Regions from separate parts of the Streptomyces sp. NPDC058701 genome, predicted to be linked through region 1. Evidence: predicted binding sites of a transcription regulator. Region 1 holds the regulator's gene; the other holds the start of a gene.
The links. The regulator HspR, encoded in region 1, represses chaperone genes until heat shock. The targets are predictions, from matches to a motif close to TTGAGNNNNNNNNNCTCAA.
Positions count from the first base shown of each region.

Region 2: the regulator HspR is predicted to act here: its motif matches at 6,407-6,425, upstream of lon (endopeptidase La).

Region 1 is NZ_JBHXSY010000029.1:29,168-40,419, reverse strand. Features, by position in the region: gene dnaK (molecular chaperone DnaK) at 1-1,400, shown strand, start outside; gene grpE (nucleotide exchange factor GrpE) at 1,400-2,083, shown strand; gene dnaJ (molecular chaperone DnaJ) at 2,123-3,325, shown strand; gene ACFWW8_RS26555 (heat shock protein transcriptional repressor HspR) at 3,327-3,779, shown strand; gene ACFWW8_RS26550 (helix-turn-helix transcriptional regulator) at 3,873-4,865, opposite strand; gene ACFWW8_RS26545 (5'-nucleotidase) at 5,010-5,318, shown strand; gene ACFWW8_RS26540 ((2Fe-2S)-binding protein) at 5,315-5,629, shown strand; gene ACFWW8_RS26535 (pyridoxamine 5'-phosphate oxidase family protein) at 5,763-6,176, opposite strand; gene clpB (ATP-dependent chaperone ClpB) at 6,363-8,963, shown strand; gene ACFWW8_RS26525 (YbjN domain-containing protein) at 9,083-9,637, shown strand; gene ACFWW8_RS26520 (glycosyltransferase family 39 protein) at 9,648-10,838, opposite strand; gene ACFWW8_RS26515 (DUF3224 domain-containing protein) at 10,882-11,252, shown strand, end outside.
Region 2 is NZ_JBHXSY010000002.1:140,103-151,354, reverse strand. Features, by position in the region: gene ACFWW8_RS02520 (SGNH/GDSL hydrolase family protein) at 1-790, opposite strand, end outside; gene ACFWW8_RS02515 (PadR family transcriptional regulator) at 777-1,346, opposite strand; gene ACFWW8_RS02510 (nuclear transport factor 2 family protein) at 1,433-1,861, shown strand; gene ACFWW8_RS02505 (NUDIX hydrolase) at 2,012-2,467, opposite strand; gene ACFWW8_RS02500 (class I SAM-dependent methyltransferase) at 2,484-3,134, opposite strand; gene ACFWW8_RS02495 (phosphatase PAP2 family protein) at 3,139-3,627, opposite strand; gene ACFWW8_RS02490 (acyl carrier protein) at 3,828-4,073, opposite strand; gene ACFWW8_RS02485 (ABC transporter permease) at 4,111-4,899, opposite strand; gene ACFWW8_RS02480 (ABC transporter ATP-binding protein) at 4,883-5,797, opposite strand; gene ACFWW8_RS02475 (hypothetical protein) at 5,800-6,231, opposite strand; gene lon (endopeptidase La) at 6,448-8,862, shown strand; gene ACFWW8_RS02465 (MarR family winged helix-turn-helix transcriptional regulator) at 9,021-9,461, shown strand; gene ACFWW8_RS02460 (hypothetical protein) at 9,491-10,264, opposite strand; gene ACFWW8_RS02455 (nitrate- and nitrite sensing domain-containing protein) at 10,664-11,252, shown strand, end outside.

The sequences.
Region 1 (11,252 bases):
CCGCCGCCCTGGCCTACGGTCTCGACAAGGACGACCAGACCATCCTCGTCTTCGACCTCGGTGGCGGCACCTTCGACGTATCGCTCCTCGAGATCGGCGACGGCGTCGTCGAGGTCAAGGCGACCAACGGCGACAACCACCTCGGTGGCGACGACTGGGACCAGCGCGTCGTCGACTACCTCGTGAAGCAGTTCCAGAACGGCCACGGCGTCGACCTGTCCAAGGACAAGATGGCGCTCCAGCGCCTGCGCGAGGCCGCCGAGAAGGCGAAGATCGAGCTGTCCTCCTCCACGGAGACCTCGATCAACCTGCCCTACATCACGGCCTCCGCCGAGGGCCCGCTGCACCTGGACGAGAAGCTCACGCGCGCCCAGTTCCAGCAGCTCACCTCGGACCTCCTGGACCGCTGCAAGACCCCGTTCCACAACGTCATCAAGGACGCCGGCATCCAGCTGTCCGAGATCGACCACGTGGTCCTGGTCGGCGGCTCCACCCGCATGCCGGCCGTCGCCGAGCTCGTCAAGGAGCTCACCGGCGGTCAGGACGCCAACAAGGGCGTCAACCCGGACGAGGTCGTCGCCATCGGCGCGACCCTCCAGGCGGGCGTGCTCAAGGGTGAGGTCAAGGACGTCCTGCTCCTCGACGTGACCCCGCTGTCCCTCGGTATCGAAACCAAGGGCGGCATCATGACCAAGCTCATCGAGCGCAACACCACGATCCCGACCAAGCGGTCCGAGATCTTCACGACGGCCGAGGACAACCAGCCGTCCGTGCAGATCCAGGTCTACCAGGGCGAGCGCGAGATCGCGGCGTACAACAAGAAGCTCGGCATGTTCGAGCTGACCGGCCTGCCGCCGGCCCCGCGTGGCGTCCCGCAGATCGAGGTCTCCTTCGACATCGACGCGAACGGCATCATGCACGTCACGGCCAAGGACCTCGGCACGGGCAAGGAGCAGAAGATGACCGTCACCGGCGGCTCTTCGCTCGGCAAGGACGAGGTCGACCGCATGCGCCAGGAGGCGGAGCAGTACGCGGACGAGGACCTGCGCCGCAAGGAGGCCGCCGAGTCCCGCAACCAGGGCGAGCAGCTCGTCTACCAGACGGAGAAGTTCGTCAAGGACAACGAGGACAAGGTCCCGGCCGACGTCAAGACCGAGGTCGAGACGGCCGTCTCCGAGCTCAAGGAGACCCTCAAGGGCGAGGACACGGCCGAGATCCGCACCGCGACGGAGAAGCTCGCCGCGGTCAGCCAGAAGCTGGGCCAGGCGATCTACGCCGACGCCCAGGCCGCCCAGGGTGCGGCCGGCGCCGCCGGTGACGCGGGCCAGGCCAAGGCGGACGACGACGTCGTCGACGCCGAGATCGTCGACGACGAGAAGCCGAAGGGTGGTGCTGCCTGATGTCGGAGGAGACCCCGGGGTTCGACGAGAAGCCCGAAGTCCCCGTCGACGGCACGCCCGACGAGCCGAAGGCCGCCGACTCCTCCCAGGAGGAGGCGGCCCCGGGCCCGGACGGGGACGACGCACAGGCCGCCGCCGGTCAGGAGACCGCGCTGCTGGCGCAGCTGGACCAGGCCCGTACGGCGCTCTCCGAGCGCACCGCGGACCTCCAGCGGCTCCAGGCCGAGTACCAGAACTACCGGCGCCGGGTGGACCGGGACCGGATCACCGTCAAGGAGGTCGCGGTCGCGTCCCTCCTGAGCGAACTGCTCCCGACTCTGGACGACGTCGGCCGGGCGCGGGAGCATGGCGAGCTGGTCGGCGGCTTCAAGTCCGTGGCCGAATCGCTGGAGACCGTGGCCGCCAAGATGGGCCTCCAGCAGTTCGGCAAGGAGGGCGAGCCCTTCGACCCGACGATCCACGAGGCCCTGATGCACTCGTACGCGCCGGACGTCACCGAGACGACCTGCGTGGCGATCCTGCAGCCGGGCTACCGGATCGGCGAGCGCACGATCCGTCCCGCACGGGTCGCGGTGGCCGAGCCCCAGCCGGGCGCGGCCCCGAAGTCCGCGGGCTCCGACTCCGCGGACGCGGAGGGCGAGGCGCCGTCGGACAAGGACGCGGATGCCCCCGACAAGGGCTGATGCACCACACGTAGAGGCACGGGAGGAGGGACACCGGGGATGAACACGAAGGACTTCGTCGAGAAGGACTACTACAAGGTCCTCGGTGTCCCGAAGGACGCCACCGAGGCCGAGATCAAGAAGGCGTACCGCAAGCTCGCCCGCGAGTTCCACCCGGACGCCAACAAGGGCGACGCCTCGGCCGAGGGGCGCTTCAAGGAGATCTCCGAGGCGAACGACGTCCTCGGCGACCCGAAGAAGCGCAAGGAGTACGACGAGGCCCGCGCCCTGTTCGGCAACGGCGCCCTCTTCGACCGTGGCGGCCGCCCGGGTCCGGGCGGGGGCGGTTCGTTCAACTTCGACCTCGGCGACCTCTTCGGCGGGCAGCAGCCGCAGCCGGGCGGTCCGGGCGGCGGCTTCGGCGGCGGTCTGGGCGATGTCTTCGGCGGTCTGTTCAACCGCGGCGGCGCCGGCGCCGGTGCGGGCACCCGTACCCAGCCGCGCCGGGGCCAGGACATCGAGTCGGAGGTCACCCTCTCCTTCACGGAGGCGGTGGACGGGGCCACGGTCCCGCTCCGGATGTCCTCGCAGGCGCCCTGCAAGGCCTGTTCGGGCACCGGCGACAAGAACGGCACCCCCCGGGTGTGCCCGACCTGCGTCGGCACCGGCCAGGTCTCGCGGGGCAGCGGCGGCGGCTTCTCCCTGACCGACCCCTGCGCGGACTGCAAGGGCCGCGGCCTGATCGCGGAACACCCGTGCGACATCTGCAAGGGCAGCGGGCGCGCCCGCAGCTCCCGCACCATGCAGGTGCGGATCCCGGCGGGCGTCTCCGACGGCCAGCGGATCCGGCTGCGGGGCAAGGGCGCGCCGGGCGAGCGCGGCGGTCCCGGCGGCGATCTCTACGTCGTCGTGCACGTCGACGCGCACCCGGTGTTCGGCCGCAGGGACGACAACCTGACGGTGACCGTCCCGGTGACCTTCGCCGAGGCGGCCCTGGGCGCCGACATCAAGGTCCCGACCTTGAACGGTCCCTCGGTGACGCTGAAGCTCCCGCCGGGTACGCCGGGCGGCCGCACCATGCGGGCACGCGGCAAGGGGGCGGTCCGCAAGGACGGCACCCGCGGCGACCTGCTGGTGACGGTCGAGGTGGCCGTCCCCGCGGAGCTGTCGGACGAGGCGCGCGAGGCACTGGAGAAGTACCGCGAGGCGACCGGGTCGGAGGACCCGCGCTCCGCGCTGTTCGAGTCCGCGAAGGGAGCATGACATGGACGGCCGTCGCAGGAATCCCTATCAACTGACCGACGAGACCCCGGTCTACGTGATCTCGGTGGCCGCCCAGCTCTCGGGTCTGCATCCGCAGACCCTGCGGCAGTACGACCGGCTCGGCCTGGTCTCCCCGGACCGCACGGCGGGCCGCGGCCGGCGCTATTCGGCCCGGGACATCGAACTGCTCCGCACGGTGCAGGCGCTGTCCCAGGACGAGGGCATCAACCTGGCGGGCATCAAGCGGATCATCGAGCTGGAGAACCAGGTCACCGCCCTCCAGCAGCGCGTGGCCGAACTCGCCACCGCGGTGGACGGCGCGGCCGCCGCGCTGCAGGCCCGCGAGGCCCAGGTGCACGCCTCGTACCGGCGCGACCTGGTCCCGTACCAGGCTCCGCAGTCGGGCAGCGCCCTGGTGGTCTGGCGCCCGACGCCGAAGCGCCCGCTGGACTGACGTCCGCCGCACGTACGAAGGCCCCGCCCGGAACGCTCCGGGCGGGGCCGTCGTGCGTGCCGGTACGGGCCGCGGCGGCCCTTGCCGCACGCGTCACAGCGGGGGCCGGCCGGCGGGGCCCGAGACGCGGCCGAGGATGCCCGACTGGGCGATCAGGTAGCCCAGCTGGGCGCGACTGCCGCTGCCGAGGGCGGTGGCCAGTTTGGCGATGTGCGCGCGGCAGGTGCGGACGTTCATGCCGAGGCGGCGGGCGATGGCCTCGTCCACGTGTCCCTCGACGAGGAGCTGGGCGATGGAGCGCTGCACGCCGGAGATCCCCGAGGGCGTCGGGTCGTACGGGATCTGCTCGTTGAGGGGGGTGGCCCGCCGCCACAGCTGCTCGAAGACGCGGACCAGGTAGCGCACGAGGGCCGGGTGGCGCAGTTCCAGGGCGATCTGCTGGTCGTCGCTGGCCGGTATGAAAGCGACCGATTCGTCGCAGATGATCAACCGCTCGACCAGCTCTTCGAGTGTCCGGATCTCGACCTTGCCGCTGGCCATCCGGTCGACGTAGGCCATGGTGCCCCGGCTGTGCCGGACGGTGTGCTGGTACAGGGTGCGCATGCTCACGCCGCGCCGGATCAGCGGCTGGTCGCGCTCGATCGCCTGGTTGAGTATGTTCTCGGAACGCCCGCCGCCCGGCTGGATGGTGAGCATCTCCGCCTGGCACTCGGCGGTGGCGACGTTGAGCGCCGCGTTGATCCTGTTGAATCCCTCCAGCACGGTGATCGCGTGCGTCGGCGCCGGCGTGAGCGCGCTGATGGCCATGAATGGCTCAAACGCTTCGGTGAGCTCGATGGAGGAGCGCCTGCGGTGCAGGATCTCCCGTTCCAGCGGGTGGAGGCGTTGTGCCAATGCGACCGACGGTGGAACCGGGCGGAGCCAGTTGTCGTCGTCCGGATCAGGGTGCAGCAGCGCGAATTCCAGCAGGCAGGGCACCTGCTCGACCTCCTCGCGGGCGATTCGGCCGGAGCTGAGCGCGCTCGCGTACAGCTCTGCCCCCACGTCGCACAGGTCCGTCACCGCATGGGGATGTGTCTGGTTCATGCGCATAATCGGCAAATCTCCCACCCCCAGGGTCCTGCATGTACAGGAACATGATGCATCGCCACGGTGGCAATGGCGTGGCTCGATCAGTCATCGTCTGAGATGCGGGGGAGAGGAATCCATCAAGTGAGGACAACGTCGACCATGTACAAGAAATTGCTTCGCTCGGTGGCTGCCATTGCTCTCTCTACGGCTGCTGCTGTCGGTGGAATCTCGCTCGCGGACAGCGGCTGGGGCAGCGCGCCCGCCGACAGCGGCTGGGGGGCCGGTGTCACCAGTGATGACAGCGGCTGGGGAACACCCGGCAAGAGCGACAGCGGCTGGGGAAGCGTCCGGGCCGACAGCGGTTGGGGACCGTCGTCGCCCAAGGACGACAGCGGCTGGGGCAGCGCGCCGACCGGCGCGCAGTCCGACAGCGGCTGGGGTGTGGGTGGGAAGTCGTCGGACGCATGACCCCCGACGACCGCGGGTTCCGCCGCGAAATGGCCTCTGCCTACCGTTCCGGATGGCAGTTCATCGACCTCGCCACCGCGATCCCGTACTCCGGGGACTCGCTGATGGTCACCCTGTTCGGTCAGCCGATCGTCGTCGTGCGCGAGGAGGACGAGGACGTACGTGCCTACCGTTGCCTGCGCCGCCCGAGGGGCGCGCCGCAGCCGGTCCGCTGCGAGGTGCGCTACGGAATGGTCTTCGTCAATCTTGATCAGCGCGATCACCAGCTCTTCGAACCCGACATCACCACCGCCACCCCCCGCAGTGCCTGAAGCGATTCCCCCGTCGTTGCAGATCGCTCAGGCGCTACCCCCACACAACGGCGCCATCGTGGACCTGACCACGATGGCGCCGTTGTGATGTCCGCGTCCAGTGCTCGACCGGACAAGTTGAACGTTGTGCGGCTCAGGCCCGTCCCATGGCCCGGTCCAGGGTGATCTCGACGACCACGCGGTCCGGATTGGGCGAGGGGACCCGCCCGTAGCGCACCGCGTAGCGCGCCACCGCGTCGGCGACCGACGCCTCGTCCGTACGGACCAGTGCGCGCCCCTCCAGGGTGGCCCAGCGGCGCCCCTCCATCTGGCAGACCGCCACCCTCGCCCCGCCCGGTTCCGCGGCGGTGGCCACCAGGATGTTGCGGACCTTCCTGCTGTGCCGGTTGCTGATCACCCGGGCCAGGCCGGCCTCCGGGTCGTACGTCACGCCCACCGGGACCACGTGGGGGGATCCGTCGGGGCGGTGGGTGGTCAGCGTGCAGACGTGCCGTTCCCGCCAGAAGGCGAGGTACTCGGGCGTCGGGTTGAGTACGTCGTGGGACATGGCCCGAGGGTACGTTCCCGCACTGCCGCGGCCGCGGTGGGCCCGGCGTCGCGGAGGTCCGGGGGCCGGCCGAAGGAGTGCCCGGAGGCGTACCGTTCTTCGCCTTGAGTGGAATAGACTCAACTTTGCATACGCTGACTCTGTCAGAGTGAGTGGGTTACCCCTTGGGGGAGAGGAGAGGACGCAGTGGAAGCCGAGCTGACCAACAAGAGCCGTGACGCGCTGAACGCGGCCACCGGCCGGGCCGTCAAGGACGGCCACGCCGACCTGACCCCGGCGCACCTGCTGCTGGCCCTGCTCGCCGGCGAGGACAACGAGAACGTCATCGACCTGCTCGTGGCCACCGACGCCGACCAGGTGGCCGTACGGGCCGAGGCCGAGCGGCTGCTCGCCGCCCTGCCCAGCGTCACCGGCTCCACGGTCGCCCCGCCGCAGCCCACCCGCGAGCTGCTCGCCGTACTGGCCGAGGCCGACGCGCGGGCCGGGAAGCTTGGCGACGAGTACCTCTCCACCGAACACCTCCTCATCGGCACGGCCGCCAAGGGCGGCGCCGCCGGTGAGGCACTTTCCAGCCAGGGCGCGAGCGCGGAGAAGCTGCTGGCGGCCTTCGAGAACGCACGAGGAGGACGGCGGGTGACCACCCCCGATCCCGAGGGTCAGTACAAGGCCCTGGAGAAGTTCGGCACCGACTTCACGGCGGCCGCGCGCGAGGGCAAGCTCGACCCGGTCATCGGCCGGGACCAGGAGATCCGACGCGTCGTCCAGGTGCTCTCGCGCCGTACGAAGAACAACCCGGTGCTCATCGGCGAGCCCGGCGTCGGCAAGACGGCCGTCGTCGAGGGCCTGGCCCAGCGCATCGTCAAGGGCGACGTCCCGGAGTCGCTGAAGAACAAGCGGCTGGTCTCCCTCGACCTCGGCGCGATGGTCGCGGGCGCCAAGTACCGCGGCGAGTTCGAGGAGCGGCTCAAGACCGTCCTCGCCGAGATCAAGTCGAGCGACGGCCAGATCATCACCTTCATCGACGAGCTGCACACCGTCGTCGGCGCGGGCGCCGGCGGGGACTCCGCCATGGACGCGGGCAACATGCTCAAGCCCATGCTGGCCCGCGGCGAGCTGCGCATGGTCGGCGCGACCACCCTCGACGAGTACCGCGAGCGGATCGAGAAGGACCCGGCGCTGGAGCGGCGCTTCCAGCAGGTGCTGGTCGCCGAGCCGTCCGTCGAGGACACCATCGCCATCCTGCGCGGGCTCAAGGGCCGCTATGAGGCCCACCACAAGGTCGTCATCAACGACAGCGCCCTGGTCGCGGCCGCCACCCTGTCCGACCGGTACATCACCTCCCGCTTCCTGCCCGACAAGGCCATCGACCTCGTCGACGAGGCCGCTTCCCGGCTGCGCATGGAGATCGACTCCTCGCCGCTGGAGATCGACGAGCTCCAGCGCTCCGTGGACCGCCTGCGGATGGAGGAGCTGGCGCTGAAGAACGAGTCCGACCCCGCCTCCCGCGAGCGCCTGGAGCGGCTCCGCAAGGACCTGGCGGACAAGGAGGAGGACCTGCGCGGCCTGACCGCCCGCTGGGAGAAGGAGAAGCAGTCCCTCAACCTGGTCGGCGAGCTCAAGGAGCGCTTGGACGACCTGCGCGGCCAGGCCGAGCGCGCCCAGCGCGACGGCGACTTCGACTCCGCCTCCAAGCTGCTCTACGGCGAGATCCCCGGCCTGGAGCGCGAGCTGGCAGAGGCCACCGAGGAGGAGGCCGAGGCGTCCAAGACCGGCACCGCCAAGGACAGCATGGTCAAGGACGAGGTGGGGCCCGACGACATCGCCGACGTGGTCGGTGCCTGGACCGGCATCCCGGCCGGCCGCCTGCTGGAGGGCGAGACGCAGAAGCTGCTCCGCATGGAGGACGGACTGGGCCGCCGCCTGATCGGCCAGGGCGAGGCCGTACGGGCCGTCTCCGACGCCGTGCGCCGCACCCGGGCCGGGATCGCCGACCCCGACCGCCCGACCGGCTCGTTCCTCTTCCTGGGACCGACCGGCGTGGGCAAGACGGAGCTGGCCAAGGCGCTCGCGGACTTCCTCTTCGACGACGAGCGGGCCATGATCCGCATCGACATGTCGGAGTACGGCGAGAAGCACAGCGTGGCCCGCCTCGTCGGTGCCCCGCCCGGCTACGTCGGCTACGAGGAGGGCGGCCAGCTCACCGAGGCCGTCCGCCGCCGCCCGTACAGCGTGGTGCTGCTGGACGAGGTCGAGAAGGCCCACCCGGAGGTCTTCGACGTCCTGCTCCAGGTCCTGGACGACGGCCGCCTCACGGACGGCCAGGGCCGGACCGTGGACTTCCGCAACACCATCCTGATCCTGACCTCCAACCTGGGCAGCCAGTTCCTGATGGACCCGGTCACCCCGGTGGAGCAGAAGAAGGAACAGGTCCTGACGGTGGTCCGGAGCTCCTTCAAGCCGGAGTTCCTCAACCGCCTCGACGACCTGGTGGTCTTCTCCGCGCTCAGCGGCGACGAGCTGGCGCACATCGCCCGGCTGCAGATCGGCCGCCTGGCCAAGCGGCTCGCCGACCGGCGCCTCACCCTCGACGTCTCGCCCGAGGCCTTGGCCTGGCTGGCCGAGAAGGGCAACGACCCGGCGTACGGGGCGCGGCCGCTGCGCCGTCTGATCCAGACGGCGATCGGCGACCGCCTCGCGAAGGAGATCCTCTCCGGCGAGGTCCGCGACGGCGACACCGTACGGGTCGACGTGGCCGGCGAGGGCCTGCTGGTGGGCAAGGTCCTCTGAGGCCCGCTCCCGCCCCCGGGGTTCCCGTGTCCGCCCGGAGCGGATCGGGGGCCCGGGGGTGGACACGGAGTGGGCGCGATGGGGGAGGATGCAGGTATCCGCACGAAGGGAAAATCACGGTGAGCATCGACCCGGCCTCGATTCCGAACTTCGGAGGGCAGCAGCCCGATCCGCAGGCCACAGGACCGGCGGGCCCCGTCGTCCCCGACCAGGATCTCGTCAAGCAGCTGCTGGAACAGATGGAGCTCAAGTACGTCGTCGACGACGAGGGCGACCTCGCGGCGCCGTGGGAGGAGTTCCGCACGTACTTCATGTTCCGCGGCGAGGACGAGCAGCAGGTCTTCTCCGTGCGGACCTTCTACGACCGCCCGCACAAGATCGACGAGAAGCCGCAGCTGCTCGAGTCGATCGACGACTGGAACCGCCGCACCCTGTGGCCGAAGGTCTACAGCCACACCCACGACGACGGCTCCGTCCGTCTGATCGGTGAGGCGCAGATGCTGATCGGCACCGGCGTGAGCCTGGAGCACTTCGTGTCCTCCACGGTCAGCTGGGTCCGCGCGTCCATCGAGTTCGACAAGTGGCTCGTCGAGCAGCTCGGCCTGGAGAAGGACGTCGACTCCGCCGAGGGCGACGAGGGCGACGAGGGCAAGAACGGCGACGCCGGCAGCTAGCCGTCGCCCGTCACAGCGGTATGCGCGCGACGAGCAGCAGGTACAGCCCGTAGCCGTAGGAGAGCCCGGCCAGCCCCGCGGTCACCAGGACCGAGGTGCGCGGCCGGGCTCTCGCCATCGCGGCGGCCACCGGCAGCAGCAGCGGGAACGCCGGGAGCAGGAAGCGGGGCTTCGACTCGAAGAAGCCGGCCCCGCCGAAGGCCATCAGCAGCAGCACCCCCGTGTACGCGAGCAGCGGCAGCGGGACGCGGTCCAGCAGCAGGAGCACCGCCAGCAGGCCCGCCGCGGCCAGCAGCACCACGGTCACGGTGGTCGCGAGCGGCACGTGCCCGCCGGTCAGCACCCGCTCCGCGGACCGCAGCGCCCCGGCGCCGAAGTCGAAGCGCGAGCCCCAGTGCCGCTGCACCGCGAAGTAGCCGCCGAGCGGGTCGCCCCTGCGGGCCCCGACGGCGAGGACGTACGCCGCCCAGCCCGCGGGCGCCAGCAGCGCGGCCGCCCACACCGCGGGCGCACGGGACCCGCGTACGGCGACCGCGTACAGCGCGGCGGCGCACACGGCGGCCGCGACGGCCAGCCCCGTGGGCCGGGTCAGCCCGGCCAGTGCGGCGAGGCCCGCGGCCCACAGCCAGCGGTCGCGCAGGAGGGCGTACAGCGCCCATGCGGCGAGCGCCGCGAGCAGGGCCTCGGTGTAGGCGAGGGTCAGCACCACGGCGTGCGGGAGGGCCGCCCACAGCCCCACGAGGAGCAGCCCGGCGCGGGCACCGAGGAGACGCTCGCCGACCCGGTAGACCCCGACGGCGGCCGCGGCGGCGGCGACCCAGGCGACGAGGAGCCCGGCGGTCGCGGGCCCGCCGGGCAGGACGCCCGAGACGAGCCGGATCAGCGCCGGGTAGAGCGGGAAGAAGGCGGTGTCGCTCTGGACGGGCCCGGTGCCGGTGACGGTGTCGGGCCACATCAGGGTGCGGCCGTAGCCGCGGGCGGCTATTGCGAGGTACCAGCCGGAGTCCCAGGACCTGCCGAGCACCGCGAGCGGGTCGCGCCCGGCCCACCAGGAGCCGAGGGCGACCACGAGCACCCCGGCCCCGCGGACGGCGGCGAACACCCCGAGCGCGAGCACGGACGCCGGGGCGGCGGCCCGGACGGCGCGCAGCGCGCGGATCTCCAACGGAGACGCGGACACCGCGGCTCGGCCCGTTGCCATGTGTCCCGACTTTCCGGCTCGTCGTGCGTACGCTCATCCGATGATGAGAGCTTCGGGCACCTTCAAGGTCGTCAGCTTCACACCGGCCTCGCTCACGCCGCAACCACCCGTGGAAACCGGCCTCCCGGTGGGCGTGGCCACGATGGAGAAGCGCTACCGGGGGGACACCCTGGAGGGCCGCTCGGCGACGGTCTTCACGGCCGCGTTCGACCAGGAGGCGGGAGTCGGCAGCTACGTCGCGATGGAGTCCTTCGAGGGCTCCCTCGACGGCCGCGAGGGCGCCTTCAACTTCGTCCACTCGGCGGCGACCGACGGCGGCCCGGCCCGGGCGGCCGAGCATTTCGCCATCGTCCCGGGCAGCGGCACGGGCGCCCTCGCGGGCATCACGGGCGGCGGCGGTCTGCGCGTCGAGGC
Region 2 (11,252 bases), on a different contig from region 1:
GCCCCGGCGGGGCCACGGGCAGGAGCAGCGGGCGCTTCGCCGACCGGCCGTCGCCGCTGGAGCGGCCGCGCAGGCGGCGGACGGCCCAGGGGCCCAGGAACCCGGCCGCCCAGCGCAGTTCGGCCGCCACGGCCGACGCTGCTCCGGGGAGCGGCCGGGCGGGCAGCGGGTGCGTCCAGGCGTCGCTGCTGCCGGGCACGCCCAGCGCGTGCGCGGCGGCCGCGGCGATCCGCTCGTGCCCCAGAGGACCGGCGTGCAGCCGGTCGGCCGTCCACAGCCGCGGGTCGGTGCTGACGGCGTGCCCGCCGGTCTCGACGACCGTCACCCCGTGCCGGGCCGCAGCGGCGCGGAGGCGGGCGTTGAGGTCGGCCACGCGGGGCGCGAGGGGGCGGGCCATCGGGGCGATCCGGCCGATGTCGGGGAAGGCGAGCGTGGCCACGCGGGCCCCGGAGGCCGTGAGCGCGGCGAACACCGCCTCCAGCTCCCCGGCCACCTCCGCCGGGTCGAACCGAGGCCGGAGCAGGTCGTTGAACCCGGCGACGACGGTGGCCAGGTCGGGCCGCAGGGCCAGGGCGGGCCCCAGCTGCTCGGCGCGGACCTGGCGGGCGAGGCGGCCGCGCACGGCGAGGTTCGCGTACCGCAGTCCGGGGTCGGCGGCGGCGAGGTGCTCCGCGAGCCGGTCGGCCCAGCCGCGCAGGCCGACTGCGTCGTCGCCGTCGCCGACCCCCTCGGTCTGGCTGTCGCCGAGGGCCACGTACCGCCCGTACCCGGGGTACTCAGTGCCCGGCACGGGGCACCTGCCTCTCCCGCAGGACCGCGGCGGTGTCCCGGCACCAGTCCCGGTGCTCCTCCTCGAAGGCCAGGCCGCGCCGGCAGGTGAGGTACGGGCCGATCGGCCGGCCGTGGCGCAGGAACGCCTCCTCGTCCGCGTCGCCGCGCAGGCGGACCAGCAGCTTGGAGAGCAGTTCGATCTTGGCCTCGGCGGCGGCTGCGCGCGCGTCCAGCTGCTCGATCACCGGACCCGTGCCGAGCCGGTCCACGGCCTGGACCTTGACCAGCAGGTCGTCGCGGATGAAGGAGGGCTTCGAGGGCGCCGCCGCGAACCGCTCCAGCTCCGCGATGCCCGTGTCGGTGACGCGGAACAGCCGCTTGTTGGGCCGGGACTCCTGGACCACCTGCCGGCCGACGACCATCCCCTCGGCCTCCAGCTTGGCCAGCTCGGCGTACAGCTGCTGGGGCTGGGCGTGCCAGAAGTTCGCGACGCCGAGGCCGAACTCCTTGGCCAGCTCGTACCCGCTGAAATCGCCACCCAGCAGAGCCGCCAGCACGGCATGTCTCAAAGCCACCGCGGCGCCCCCTTCCGTTCGCTCGTCCGGACCCGCATCCTACTCATGAAAAAGACTAGTCATGCTTTTGAGTATTCGGAGGATCCATGGAAACCGCCGCACGCTTCCGCGCAGCCGTCGAGTCGCGCGACCCCGCCGCGCTGACGGAGCTGTTCACCGAGGACGTCCGCCTGTACAGCCCGGTGAAGTTCACCCCCTTCGAAGGCCGGCCCGCGGTGCTCGGCCTCCTCGGCGTGCTGCTGCGCACCTTCGAGGACTTCCGCTACGTCGGCCGCCTCGACGGCGCAGCCGAGACGAGCTCCGACGGCGAGGAGGCGCCCTCGCAGATCCTGATCTTCCGGGCCACGGTCGAGGGCAAGGAGATCCACGGCATGGACCTGTTCCAGCTCGACGGGGCCGGCCTGATCAAGGAGATGACGGTGATGGTCCGGCCCATGTCGGCCGTCCAGACCCTCGGCGCGGCGGTCCTCCGGGGCCTCCAGGCCGACGGCCTGGCCCCCCGCCCCACCCCCTGATCAGGCCGCCGGCGCCCGGCCCCCGCCGATCCCACCCGGCGGGGGCCGCTCCGGCGCGGCGCCCGCCCGCCCGCCCGGTTGGGCCGATACCGCCCGTCACCCGAGGTCACTGTCCCGTCCCGATGGGTGCAGCGTCGAAACCCGGTTGCGTCAGACGTGTGTGGCCTCGAAGCGCGAGATGACCTCCGTTCCCTCATGGACGCGGAGCGTCACGGAAGCCCCGGCTGTGAGGGCGTCTTCAAGGCGCGGTCGATACAGGGGGTGCAGTCGCGTGAGAGCATCCTCCACGTCCGCCCACTCGGCGGCGCTGGATTCCGCTGTCGGGCGAGGTTCTCCCCCCACGGCTGTCGCGATGAAGATGCCCGCGAGGATGCCCCGGCTCGGATGCTGGTAGACGCCCACAAGGCCGTGGACCTTGACGTGGACCCCGGTCTCCTCGTACGTCTCGCGAGTGGCGGCGTCATGGAATGCCTCGCCCGGGTCCACCAAGCCGCCGGGCAGCTCCCAGCGTTCCGGGGAGCGGCGGCGTGCGATAAGGACACGTCCCGCGTCGTTGAACGCAACGCAGGTGGCCCCAAGGGCGTATCGTCCCGGCGGCTGAGACATCACGTGCGTCCGGCGGCTACTCACTTCCCGACCCTTCCTTCAGGTTGTGAAACACCAGAAGATATCTCCAGAAGAGAAGGCGTCGAATCCGCCTCCCGGGAAGATGTGTCGCGCTTTCTTCCCGGATCTCCGCAAGCGACATCGAAGGGGGCGTCACAGGCGCTGAGGGGGACTGAGTGCCCTGGTCGGCGCGGCTTCCCGGCCTGTTCTCTCGGAAGAGCACCGCGGCACGCCACATGGCGTTCACAGGGACGGCCAGAAGGCTTACGGTGTGGTCCCAGAGCGTTGCTTCCCGGTAGCAGCCGAGGATCACCAGGACGCCGTTCGCGGTGAGCGATGCGCGCAGTTTCTGCACCGTCTCAAAGGGGACGTGGTGGATGCTGGCCAAGCATGCGATGTAGTCGTACGTGTCCGGTGCCAAGGTCAGACGGGTGATGTCCGCCCGCTCGAAGCGGATCTGCCCGGGGAGATCGAGAGCGGAATTCTGCTTTCGTGCGGCGGTGACGACGTGGCTGTCTACGTCAATGGCATCCACTTCGATTCCTCGAAGCGCCAGTTTCCGTGCAAACCTCCCTGTGCCACAGCCCACCTCGAGGGCCGTTCGGCATGATGCGGGGAGTTCACGAAGTAACAGGTCATGGTAATGATCGTTGTGGTTGAACGGCACGGCGTCATGATGACACGCGCTCACCCGAGGAGTTCGACCTCGCTCGACGGGCCTCGCGTCGCAGGCGGCGGACTGACCGGCGGTGCAGCACGAGGGCGGCGACGGCCAGCCAACCGGCGCCCAAGAGTTGACCGGCGAGCACATCGACGCTGAAGTGCGCACCGAGAAGGACCCTGCTCCACGCGACGAGTTCGGCACTGAGCCCAGCAAGGAACAGCATCGGTGCGGAGACGGCCCGTGGCGTCTGGGAGCTGACATAGAGCGCGGCCAGCAGGAATCCGGTCGTCACGCCGACCGCGTGCCCGCTGGGGAAACTGAAGCCGTCGGCCTGGATCGAGGCACAATCCAAGGACGGACGTGGTCGTTCCGCCCATCCCTTGGCCAGGTTGCAGCTCACTGTGGCCGCGTACGGAATGACCAGGAGGACCGCGGCAGCTGTGACGTTCCGCCGGATCAGCGCGAAGCACGCGGATCCGGCGGCAATGATGGTCACGGGCCACGGGTTGCCCCACGAGGTCAGTGTTTCGAGGAGTCGGGCACTGGACGTGCTGCTGCTCGTCCAGGCGCAGAGCGTCTCGCTCAGCCGTTCGTCCCACCGGAAGGTGACGAGGACGAGCAGCAGACCGGCGTGGGCCGCTGCCCACCACGCGAACCACGCCAGTGACCGGGGCCGGTCGCCGGGTTGGTTTCGGATCACGCAGGGCTGGTGGAGTTCGAAATGTGGTCCAGCAGTCCGCGGGGGGTACGGATCGTCCGCAGGGTGCTGTCCTCTATCTGGCAGTCGAACTCGTCCTCGATACGGCTGATGATCTCGATCTGGTTGAGGGAGTCGATGTCCAGATCGCCGAAGGTGACGTCAAGTTGGTCCTGGGAGAAGGCGTTCCCGGTGATGTCCTCGATCAGAGGGGTGAGGACGGCGAGGAACTGTTGCTCGGTCATGGATGTTTCCCTTCGTGATGGGTGATCGATGATTGCGTCACGGGGCGCGGCGCCCGTAGCGGGCACGCCAGTGCATCCGTGTGCTGGTCAGGCCCCACACCGCCCCGGCGAAGAGGGCGAGGAACGCCATGTCGGCGAGGGCCCGGGAGGCGTCGGGTGTCGTCAGGGAGTGACGCAGGCCGTCGGCCGCGTAGACCGCGGGGTTGAGGTGGCCGATCCAGATCAGTGCGTCGGGCAGCAGATCCGGCGGGACTGCCACCGGGCCCGCGGCCATCATGAGGAGCGTGGTGGCCAGGCTGAGGGAGGACGCCTGTTCGATGGTTCCGGATCTGCTGCCGATGAAGGCCCCCAATCCGGCTGAAGGAATCAGGGCGAGCAGGAGGCACAACGGGGCGAGTGGCGAGAACGTGAGCGGGACGGCGAGCAGGGCCGAGCCGAGCAGCAGGGTGACGGAGATGGCCGGCAGCGACAGGATGGAGAAGGCCGCGAGCGTGGCCAGGATGAGAGCCTCGCGACGGACAGGCAGGGCGGCGTAGTACTCGAAGGCGCCGTTCCCGCGCATGAACGCGAAGTTGCTGGCGATCTTGTTTTGAGTCTCGAACAGGATCGCCATGGTGACACTTCCGGTCAGGACATATTCGGTCGCGACGTGGCCGGAGTTCCGGGCGAAGAGCCCCAAGGCGGCGATGCTGACCAAGGGGGCGAGCACACCGGTGAGTACCATCTGGGGCCAGGACCAACGCCAGTTAGTGAGTTGAATTCTGAACAGGTCCCAGACCTGTCCAAGGAAGCTCAGTCCGAGTTTCTTGTCATGCGTAGCTGACATACACGTCTTCCAGGGTCGCTGTGTGCATCGAGAACTCGGGGAACCGGGTGAGATCCACGTCCTTGGTCAGATGGGGCAGGTCGGCGGAGTCGACGAGGGCCACGACCTTGCCGCGGCGCTCGGACTGCACGCGGACATAGTCGGGCAGCCTGTGCCCGTGCGTATCGCCCAGGGTGATCGACAGGCGTACCTGGGAGCGGAGCGAGGACTTCAGCTCGGCGGGAGCCCCCAGCGCGACGAGCCGGCCTTCCTTGAGGATTCCGACGCGCTCGATCACCTGTTCCGCCTCGATGGCGTTGTGGGTGATGAGGATGATCGTGTGACCGTCGCGTTGGTTCAGTTCCCTGAAAAGCTGCCAGATCTGACGTCGCCGCGACGGATCCAGCTCGTTGGTGGGCTCGTCCAGGATCAGCACAGGTGGTGATCCGATCAGGGTCACCGCGATCTGCAGCAGCCGGCGTTCTCCGCCGGAGAGCTGCCGGGCGACCTTGCCGGCCAGGTGGGTCAGACCGAGCAGCTCCAGCAGGGCGTCACGCTCCCGTCGGGCCGTCTTGGCGGCGACACCGCGTAAGTGAGCACTGAAGTAGACAGCCTCTTTGACGGTCAGGCTGTTGAGGGCGAAGGCGGTCTGCGGCATGTAGCCCACCGTGGCCGCCGTGAAGCGAGGATGGGTGAAGACATCGCGCCCCAGGAGCCTCACCGTCCCCCCATCCGGTCGCACCAGACCGATCATCTGCTTGATCAGGGTTGTCTTTCCCGCACCGTTGCTGCCCAGAAGCCCGAAGAATTCACCCTGCTTGATCTGGAAGGAGATCTCGCCATTGGCCGGCCGGGGGGCTCCGTCGAACTGCTTGTGCAGGCCCTCGACCTCATACGCGTACGGAGGGTTTTCTGGCATGCTCACATCTCCCGCGCCGCGTGGCGCCAGATGCTGCGGACCACGGTTGCGGCCCCCGTGATGTCGCCGGGGGGAGCCAGCCCCGCTGCCACCCGGCCGAAGCAGCGGAAGAAGCCGCTCATGGCCGGGTCGCTGGGCAGATGACCGTGTGATGCGGAGGCCACGCTCTCCCTCGGTGTCGCGCCGCTGTACTGGAATTCGGTGTGTGGGCCGCAGGTCACCGTGAGACGGCCCAGCCGCAGGCTGCCCACCGGCAACTTCAACCGGTCCTGCTCGGCTGGGGTGAGCACGCCGATGGAAGGGTCGAGTGCGCGCAGGGCCCGGCCGAGGCGCTTCTTCTCGGCCGGCGCCAGAGGCGCGTCGGCGTACAGGTAGGCGCAGTTGCTGTCTCCCTGGAACACCATGCGGTCGCTGAGGCCGAGGTCCTCCAGCACTGCGGGCTGTTCGGTCGGCCAGGTTGTTCGGTTCGGTCATCGCAAGGTCACGCCGACCCGTGCACGGTCACGGGCAGCCTCAATCGACCGGTGCGAGGCCGACCAGTGGCGGACAGTCACGGCGCGTTCGCCCGGGGCGAACGGGGTGGGGGGAACATTGGGAGGCTCACGTGCATTGAGTCGGCATAGCTCAACTTCACTGCCGGAGGGAAGATCATGGCTTCGACGTCCGAAACGCTCGTCCTGCCCGTGCTGCCGCTCGATGACGAGGTCGTGCTCCCGGGGATGGTCGTGCCGCTCGACCTGTCCGACGCCGAGGTGCGGGGAGCCGTGGAAGCGGCCCAGGCCGCGGCGGGCGACGGGAAGCCCCGGGTGCTGCTCGTGCCGCGGGTCGACGGGACGTACGCCGCGACCGGCGTGCTCGGGACCGTCGAGCAGGTGGGACGGCTCTCCGACGGCGACCCCGGGGCGCTCATCCGCGGCCGCGGGCGCGTCCGCATCGGGGCCGGCACCACCGGGCCCGGGGCCGCGCTCTGGGTCGAGGGCGAGAGCGCCGACGAGGACGTGGCCGAGCCGCTGCCCGGCGCCGTCGCCGAGCTCGTCAAGGAGTACAAGGCGCTCGCCACCAGCTGGCTCAGGAAGCGCGGGGCCTGGCAGGTCGTGGACAGGGTCCAGCAGATCGAGGGCGTCTCCGCCCTCGCCGACAACTCCGGCTACTCGCCCTTCCTGACGCTCGCCCAGAAGGTGGAGCTGCTGGAGACGGCCGACCCCGTCGCCCGCCTCCGGATCGCCGTCAAGGCCCTCAGCGACCACCTCGCCGAGCAGGACGTCGCCGAATCCATCGCCAAGGACGTCCAGGACGGGGTCGACAAGCAGCAGCGCGAGTTCCTGCTCCGCCGTCAGCTGGAGGCCGTCCGCAAGGAGCTGCGGGAGATCAACGGCGAGGAGTCCGGCGAGGAGTCCGACGACTACCGCGCCCGCGTCGAGGCCGCCGACCTCCCCGAGAAGGTCCGCGAGGCCGCGCTCAAGGAGGTCGAGAAGCTGGAGCGGGCCAGCGACCAGAGCCCCGAGGGCTCCTGGATCCGCACCTGGCTGGACACCGTCCTCGAACTACCCTGGAACGAGCGGACCGAGGACCGGTACGACATCCGGGGCGCCCGGGCCGTGCTGGACGCCGAGCACGCCGGGCTCGGCGACGTGAAGGACCGCATCACCGAGTACCTGGCCGTCCGCAAGCGGCGCGGGGAGCGCGGCATGGGCGTCATCGGCGGCCGGCGCGGGGGCGCCGTGCTGGCACTGGTCGGTCCGCCCGGCGTCGGCAAGACCTCCCTCGGGGAGTCGGTCGCGCACGCGATGGGCCGCAAGTTCGTCCGGGTGGCGCTCGGCGGCGTACGGGACGAGGCCGAGGTGCGCGGCCACCGCCGGACCTACGTCGGCGCCCTGCCGGGCCGGATCGTACGGGCCGTCAAGGAGGCCGGCTCGATGAACCCGGTGGTCCTCCTCGACGAGATCGACAAGGTCGGGTCCGACTTCCGGGGCGACCCCGCGGCCGCCCTGCTGGAGGTCCTGGACCCCGCCCAGAACCACACGTTCCGCGACCACTACCTGGAGGTCGAACTCGACCTCAGCGACGTGGTCTTCCTCGCCACCGCCAACGTCCTGGAGTCCATCCCGGAGGCCCTGGCCGACCGGATGGAGCTCGTACGGCTCGACGGGTACACCGAGGACGAGAAGGTCGTCATCGCCCGCGACCACCTCCTGCCGCGCCAGCTGGAGCGGGCCGGGCTCGCCGCCGACGAGGTGGTCCTGGAGGAGGACGCGCTGCGCAGGCTCGCCGGGGAGTACACCCGCGAGGCGGGCGTGCGCACCCTGGAGCGGTCCCTCGCCCGGCTGCTGCGCAAGGTGGCCTCCCAGCACGAGCTGGGGGAGCGCGAGCTGCCGCTGCGCATCGGCGCCGGCGATCTGCGCGGGCTGATCGGGCGCCCGCACCACGTACCGGAGTCCGCCCAGGACCCGGCCGAGCGGCGCACCGCCGTCCCCGGCGTGGCCACCGGCCTGGCGGTCACCGGAGCCGGCGGGGACGTGCTGTTCGTCGAGGCCTCGCTCGCCGACCCGGAGACGGGCGCCGCCGGGCTCACGCTCACCGGCCAGCTCGGCGACGTCATGAAGGAGTCGGCGCAGATCGCGCTCAGCTTCCTGCGCTCGCACGGCGCGGAGCTGGAACTGCCGGTGGCCGACCTGAAGGACCGGGGCGTGCACATCCACTTCCCGGCGGGCGCGGTGCCCAAGGACGGGCCGAGCGCGGGCATCACCATGACGGCCGCGCTCGCCTCGCTCCTCTCCGGACGGCAGGTGCGCACGGACGTGGCGATGACCGGCGAGGTATCGCTGACCGGGCGGGTGCTGCCGATCGGCGGGGTCAAGCAGAAGCTGCTGGCCGCGCACCGGGCCGGGCTGACCACGGTGATCATCCCGAAGCGGAACGAGGCGGATCTGGACGACGTCCCGGCGGAGGTGCTGGAGGGGCTGGAGGTGCACCCGGTGACCGACGTACGGCAGGTCCTGGAGATCGCCCTGGCCGAGGCGGCGGCGGCCGTGCCGCCGGCGGCACCCGTGACCGCGGCCGCCTGACCGCCGCCGCGTGAGCGCGGCCGCCTGACCAGGCCGCTTCACCCGGGCGGCCCGGCCGCCGTCCGGACGGCCCGGGGTCCCGCTGCGGCGGGGCCCCGGGCCGCCGGCGTGTCCCCTGCGAAATACTGGGCGCTCACCCACCACCGAAGGAGCGGTCCGTGCACGGGAGCGAAGACCAGGAGTTCCTTGCCCTGGAGCGGGAGCTGTCCGTCTTCCTCCGGCGGGCCCGGGCCTCCTCCGGGGAGATGGCCCGCGAACTCCACCCGGAACTGGAACCCGCCGCGTACGGGCTCCTGACCCGCCTGGAGGCCGCCGGCCGCCAGCGGGCCACCGAGCTCGCCGCGTACTTCGGCGTCGGCAAGGCCACCATGAGCCGGCAGCTGCGGGCCCTGGAGGTGCTGGGCCTGGTGGCGCGCGAACCGGACCCGGCCGACGGGCGGGCCTTCCTGGTCGGCCTCACCGACGAGGGCCGCGAACGCTTCCTGCGGGTACGGGACGCGCGGCGCGAGCAGTACATGCGCAAGCTCGCCGACTGGGACCGCGGCGAGGTCGCGGAACTGGCCCGCCTGCTGAACCAGTTGAACGCCGGAGCCGAATGAGGGGCGGGGCTCCGGGGACGGAGCCCCGCCTACAGTTCCGCGTACGCCGCCGAGGCGTCGTCGTGGCGCTTGTGGCGGGCCCGCGGCCTGGCCGGGTCGGACTCGACGGCGCGGACCCGGGCGATCAGGCCCTCCGCGCCCTCCTTCCGCAGGACCGCCAGGCACTGCGCCCAGTCGCCCTCCCCGAACGTGTCCGTCCACCGGCTCGCCCCGTCCGTCAGCGCGGCCACCGCCCGGACCCCGCCGCGCGGGGTGCGCCCCGTCACCGCGCGGGCCGCCACCGCCGGATCCGCGGCCGCGGTGAAGAAGCCGCCCTCCGCGTTCCGCAGCGCGTCCGTCGCGGCCACCGAACGCAGCACCTCCCGCGGGACCCGGTCCAGCCGGTCGTCGAGCACCGCCGTCACCGCGCCGTCGGGCGCCTGGAGGAGCAGGACGGAGTCCGAGAGCACCAGGTGCTCCACGTACGCCGCGTCCCACCGGACGACGACCACCGTCGCCTGGGGGGTCCGTACGTGAGAAAGGTCACAGGTGTCTTCGTGGGCCCCGGCCGTGGCGCGGACGGCCTCCGCCAGGATCCGGTCCAGGGGCAGGTCCGGCCGCGACCCGGACAGTTCGGTCAACCGGCCGCCGAGCCGCGCCGCGAACCACGGCACCCCGTGCACGCACCCGTCCCCGTCCCGCGGCGGGGTGACCCCGTCCAGGGCCACCAGGACACCCCCGCCCGCGGCGGGCGTCGCGGCCGACAGCCAGTCCTCATTGGGGCGTTCCGGGTCACCGGGGGCCGAGGCGAGGTCGATGCGCATACGGACATCCTGCCCCTCGGCGACCCGGGGCGCCCAGGCAGGTCCGTACCGATTTCCGGGCCCGTCCGGCCCTCCCGCCGGGCGCCGACGCGGCCCCGTCCGGCCCGGGGGAGCGGCGGCGGCGGAGCTGTGGGCGGGCATACTGCCAAAGCCCCCGTCGATCTTTCAACCGCCTGTCCACGGAGGCGCTCTGACACCGGGTGCCCGAGTTGGCCGCCAACTCATCCGTGATGTTCACTCGTTCGAGTGGCCGGGTGGGCGATGGGCGGCTCTCTTCCCCGCACACTGCAAAGGTCTGTGGCGGTACGAGGAGGCAGGGGGCGTTTACTTGTTGACCGGCCGTTACCTCGGCCACACGAGTAGACGAGCAAGAGCACACGTACAGGATTGCGAGCACCGGTGCAGAAGAAGCGGTCTCGGAAGAACGGCACCGCCATCGACGGCCCGGCACCCGCAGGACGCCGCGTCCGCGTGCGCCGCAGGCTGGTCGTAGGCGTAGCCGTCGCCGGCCTCACCGTCCTCGTGGCCGGCGCGCCAGCCGTCGTCTCCGCCACGAGAGAACTCAACGACTCCCAGAACCTGGTCGTCCTCGCGGAACAGACCCGGCAGAGCCTCACCCTCGCGCACCTGCTCGGTGACGAGCGCGACGCGGTCGTCGAGTACGCCGCCAAGGGCCGCCCCGGGTCCGCCAAGGCGCCCGTGGACGAGCGGACCGCCCGCACCGACCGGCAGATCGCCGAGGTCCAGGCCGACGCCGACGAGCAGACCGCCCGCGCCCTCGGCCGGCTCCGGACCGTCCGCACCGAGGCCGTCGACGGCAAGGGCGGTGCCCTCGCCGCGCACCAGGCGTACGCCGGCCTCATCGCCGAACTCCTCGCCCCCGGCGACCGGCTCACCGAGCTCACCCCGCCGCGCGCCGTCGGCGCCCTCGCCACCACGCGGCCCATGGCCCCCCTCGGCCAGGCCGTGGAGCAGGCCTCCGCCACCC